DNA from 2 places in the Leeia aquatica genome. Region 2 is predicted to be linked to the other one. Evidence: predicted binding sites of a transcription regulator. Region 2 holds the regulator's gene; the other holds the start of a gene.
What was found. Region 2 encodes FliA, which starts transcription of late flagellar genes. Its sites were predicted from a motif close to GCTAAAGNTNNNNNNNNNNCNGCCGATAAT; they were not measured.
Positions count from the first base shown of each region.

Region 1: a site for FliA is predicted at 1,003-1,032, ahead of flgM (flagellar biosynthesis anti-sigma factor FlgM). Genes of this name have one in related genera too.

Region 1 is NZ_JABAIM010000001.1:1,098,625-1,101,013, forward strand. It holds gene HF682_RS05670 (RnfH family protein) at 1-276, shown strand, start outside; gene flgA (flagellar basal body P-ring formation chaperone FlgA) at 273-953, shown strand; gene flgM (flagellar biosynthesis anti-sigma factor FlgM) at 1,081-1,389, shown strand; gene HF682_RS05685 (flagella synthesis protein FlgN) at 1,389-1,862, shown strand; gene motD (flagellar motor protein MotD) at 1,869-2,389, opposite strand, start outside.
Region 2 is NZ_JABAIM010000005.1:86,858-89,246, reverse strand. It holds gene HF682_RS16875 (flavin prenyltransferase UbiX) at 1-88, shown strand, start outside; gene HF682_RS16870 (flagellar motor protein) at 114-902, opposite strand; gene HF682_RS16865 (RNA polymerase sigma factor FliA) at 875-1,606, opposite strand; gene HF682_RS16860 (cellulose synthase operon protein YhjQ/BcsQ) at 1,623-2,389, opposite strand, start outside.

The DNA of each region.
Region 1 (2,389 bases), on a different contig from region 2:
GCTGCGCCACTGCAGCAACAGGTCTACCGCCTGCTGCTGCCTGCAGGCACCACAGCGCAGCAGGCGGTCGAGCTATCCGGGGTGTTGCAGGCCCACCCGGAACTGCAGGCGCAGCCGCTGACCCTGGGCATCTATGGCAAGGCGGTCAAGGCTGAACAGCCATTGCGCGCGCGCGACCGTGTGGAAATCTATCGCCCCTTGCTGGGCGATCCGAAGGAAATTCGCCGACGGCGTGCTGCCGAAGCGCAGCAGCGCCGTACACAAGGAACATCATGACATTTCGCTGGCTGCTCTGCCTGCTGCTCCCCGGCCTGCTGCACGCCGCCACGCAAGACCCTCAGGCACTGCGCGAAGCGGTCGCCGACTTTGCCTATCAGCAATTGCGCAGCATGCCGGGCGAAGTCACGGTCAGCGTGGGCAGCCCGGACCCGCGCCAGAAGCTGCCTGCCTGCCGCAAGCTGGACCCTTATCTGCCAGCAGGGGCGTTGCTGCGTGGTCGCACCCTGCTGGGCGTGCGCTGCCTGGACGGCGCCAACTGGTCGCTCACGCTGCAGGCAAAAATCTCCATCGTTACCGACGTGGTGTTCAGCAGCCGCCCACTGACCGCAGGCACCCCGCTGGTTGCGGGTGATCTGCAACTGCAGCGCCGTGATCTGGCCGACCTGCCTACCAGTGTGCTGACGGACCCTGGCCAAGCAGTGGGGCGCAGCCTGCTCACCTCGGTTGCGGGAGGGCAGCCGCTGCGCAGCGAGCTTTTCCGAGCTCCGTTTGCGGTGTTGCAGAATCAGCAGGTGCGGCTGGTCGCGCAAAGCGACGCCTTCCGCATCGAGACCATCGGCAAGGCACTGAGCAATGCACAGGTGGGTCAGGTGGTGGGTGTGCGTACCGACAGCGGACAGGTGGTACAAGGTGTGGTGCAAGGCCCCGGCGTGGTGCTGGTCACTGTAGAATAAGGCCTGCAAGCCCGGTCAATCCTGGTGCTTTGCTTTTCTGCAGATTTTGGTTAAAGTTTTCTGCGGAACCGTCGATAATGGCTATAGGCGGCCGTGTATTGCTGCGCCGCATGCCGGGAGAAGTACCATGAAAGTCGACAACCAGGGTCGCCCACTGACCACGCAGCCCACGACAGCCGCTCCGGCACGTGCGCGGGTGGACAGTCAGGGCAGCGCGCCTCGTGCCGCACAGCAGGATACCGTCAGCCTGTCCGCCTCGTCACAGCTGCAGGCCGCAGAAAAAGCGCTGGGCAATGTACCGGTTGCCAATGCCGACAAAGTACGCGAAATCAAGGAAGCCATTGCTCAAGGCAAGTTCAGCATCAATGCCGAAGCCATTGCCGATGGCCTGATTGACAGCGTGAAAGACCTGCTCGCCGACCGCAAGGCGCGCTGATGACCGCATTGCCCGATACCCTGTTGAGCCTGCTGGGTGAGCAAACCCGCAGGCTCAATACTTTTTCCAGCCTGCTGGAGCAGGAAACCCTGGCCCTGCAACAGGCCGATATTGAGGCGATGAGTCGCCTGAACCCGGACAAGCTGCAGCACGCCGAACAGTTGCAGTGGCTGGCACGTGAATTACGTCAACTGCTGGCCCCGCTGGCCGGACAGGATGATGTCGCCTTGCAGCGGGACTGGCTGCACCAGCAACTGAGCACGCATCACCCCGCCTTGCTACAGCAATGGGAGGCCGCCGCCCAGGCTTGCCGTGTGCAGAATGAGCGCAATGGCCAGATGATCGAGCAGCAGCTGCGTTTCAATCAGCAGGCGCTGCACACGCTGCTGCCCACCCCTGATCCCTTGTACGGCATTGACGGCCGCATGGGTGACGACAGCAACAACGCCCGCCGCGACTACGGCAAGGCGTAACCCCTCTTACAACGCAGGCAAGCTGGCGGCTTCGTCGGAAGACTCCGCCAGGATCGTGACTTGCACCCGCCGGTTCTTGGAACGCCCACCTTCATCCGCGTTGCTGGCCTTGGCGCGATTCTCGGCGTAACCGATGGCCGACAGCCGGTCCGGCTTCACCCCGCGCTCGACAAACAGCCGGATCACGCTACTCGCCCGCGCCGAAGACAGCTCCCAGTTGGAGGGATACTGTGGCGTGCTGATTGGGGTGTTGTCGGTATAGCCTTCCACTTGAATGGCGTTCTCTTCGCGCGCCAGCAAATCTGCCACCGCCGACAACACTTTCACCGAATCCGGATTCAACCGCGCGTCCGCCGGGGCAAACAGCACACTGGCGCTGATCTCCAGCGAAATACCCCGCTTGGTCTGGCTCACCTTCACCTGACCTTCATTGATCATCGGCTGCATGACTTTGAGCAGGTCGGAGCCCAGGGTCTTCATGCGCTGGGTGGTCTGCTGGGCTTCCGGGTCCGGTTGCACCAGTGGCG
Region 2 (2,389 bases):
GATTGAGGACCTGGTGGATTTCATGGTCGCCCGCCTGCTGGATCATATGGGCTTGTCTCACCCGATGATCCGCCGCTGGGGCCACTGACGACGGTGTGCTGGAGGTCGGCCACTCAGCGGGGGCTGCCGAGGTAGCCACGCAGCTTGGCCTCAATGATGCGCGGGTTCTCGCCATTGGCAATGGCGCACAGCCCTTCGATATACATTTCCCGCTGTACGCTTTCTTCCTGCACCAGTTGCTTCAGTTTGTTGGCGATAGGCAGGAACAACAGGTTGGCTGAGCCGACGCCATAGATGGTCGCCACGAAGGCCACGGCAATGCCTGCGCCCAGTTTGGACGGGTCCGACAGGTTTTCCATCACGTGGATCAGACCCATCACCGCGCCGAGAATGCCGATGGTCGGGGCATAGCCGCCTGCAGACTCCCACACCCGTGCTGCGCGTTTGGCGTTGTCCTGCCGGGTCTCCAGTTCGATCCACAAGGTCGAGCGCAAGGCATTCGGCTCCACGCCGTCGACCAGCAGTTGCAGGCCTTTGCGGTTGAAATCATCCTTTTGGTCGGTGATGCGGGGTTCCAGTGCCAGCAGGCCGCCGCGACGTGCCAGCTGGCTCCAGGTCACCAGATTATTGAGCAGGGCAGGCAAATCGTATTGCGGTGGGCGTACGATCCAGCGCAGCATGCGCACGCCCTGCCAGAAAATGGGCAAGGGATATTGCAGCATCACGGCGCCGGTGGTGCCCCCCAGGACGATCAGAAAGGCGGTCAGCTGCAGCAAGGAGCCAATATGACCGCCTTCGAGCAACTGGCCGCCCAGGATGGCGACAAAAGAGAGAAGGATGCCGGTGAGGCTGAGGTAGTCAAAGCGCATGGGGGTCAGTTCCGGCGGGGTTCGCTCAGCCACTCGCGCATGCAGGCCCGTAAACGACTGATGGCCTGGGTGTGCAGCTGGCTGACGCGTGATTCGGTTACGCCCAATACCTCGCCGATTTCCTTGAGGTTGAGTTCCTGTTCGTAATAGAGGCTCATCAGCAATTGCTCCCGTTCCGGCAGGCGGCGGATGGCATCGATCAGCGTCTGGCGGAAGCCGTCCTCTTCCAGCAGGGTATGCGGGTTGGCGGCATGGTCGGGCAGCAGGCGGTCGATCAGCGGGTTGTCATCGTCCACCGCAAAATCATCCAGATACAGCAACTGATGCCCGCGCCCATCATCCAGTGTTCTTTGCAAATCGGCAAGGGGCATGCCGAGATGGCGGGCCAGCTCCGACTCGCCTGCCGGGCGACCCAGCTGGTGTTCCAGCTGGGTCATCGCGGATTCCACTTCCTTTAACTGGCGGCGAACCTGGCGTGGTAGCCAGTCGAGCTGTCGCAGTTCATCGAGCATGGCGCCGCGGATGCGCTGGCCTGCAAAGGTTTCGAACTGCACGCCCAGTGTCTCGTCAAAATGCTGTGCGGCCTCCATCAAACCCATCAAACCCACCTGGATCAGGTCATCCACTTCTACATTGGCAGGCAGCCGTACCATCAAATGGTGTGCGATCCGCTTGACCAGCGGGGCCAGAGCGGTGACCCGTTGTGCAATCAGATCCTGTGGGCTGGGTTTGTACATGGCGGGATAAGGCGTTTCACGGCTGCTGTGACGGGAGGAAGGCGCGGTTGCATTCGATCCAGCGGTGTACAAAGGCATCGGGCGGTGTCAGGCTCACCGGCACCAGCCGCTCCAGTACCTCGGCCAGCTGCAGGCAGGCATGGCTGGCCTCGGCATCCGCAAAGGCAGGCATGAGTGGTTGCAGCAGGTGATTGGCACGATGCAAGGTTTCATCCTCCGGCACAAAGCCCAACAAGCGCACGTCGGCCTGGGTATGGCGGCGTGCCACGCGGGCCACCCGTTCGAACAGTTGTTTGGCTGCAGTGTAGTCCGGCGCACGGTTGACCAGCAGCAGGAAATCCCGCTTGGCAAAATCGCGGCTCAATAACTTGATGAAAGTATAGGCATCGGTAATGGCTTCTGCCCGGTCTGCCAGCACAATCAAGCGTTCATCGGTTGCCAGTGCCATGCTGGGCTGGTCGGGGCTGTGTATGGGTGCGGCATCGACCAGCAGAAAATCCACATCCGCTAGCAGGTCGGCAAACTGTTGGGCAAAGCGCGCTTCGCTGTCGGCGTCCAGTCGTGCCAGCTGGCTGGGTTGCACCGAGAGCGGCAGAATCTGCAAATCGGTCGCGGCATCCAGGACCAGGCTCTCCAGTGGTGCGTCGCCTCGCAACACGTCGCCCAGACGTTGGCGGGCACGCATGCCCAGCCGCGCCGCGACATTGCCGGAGCTGTTGAACTCGTCGATCACCAGCACCCGGTTGCCACGATGTACCAGCGAGGTGGCCAGGTTGATGACCA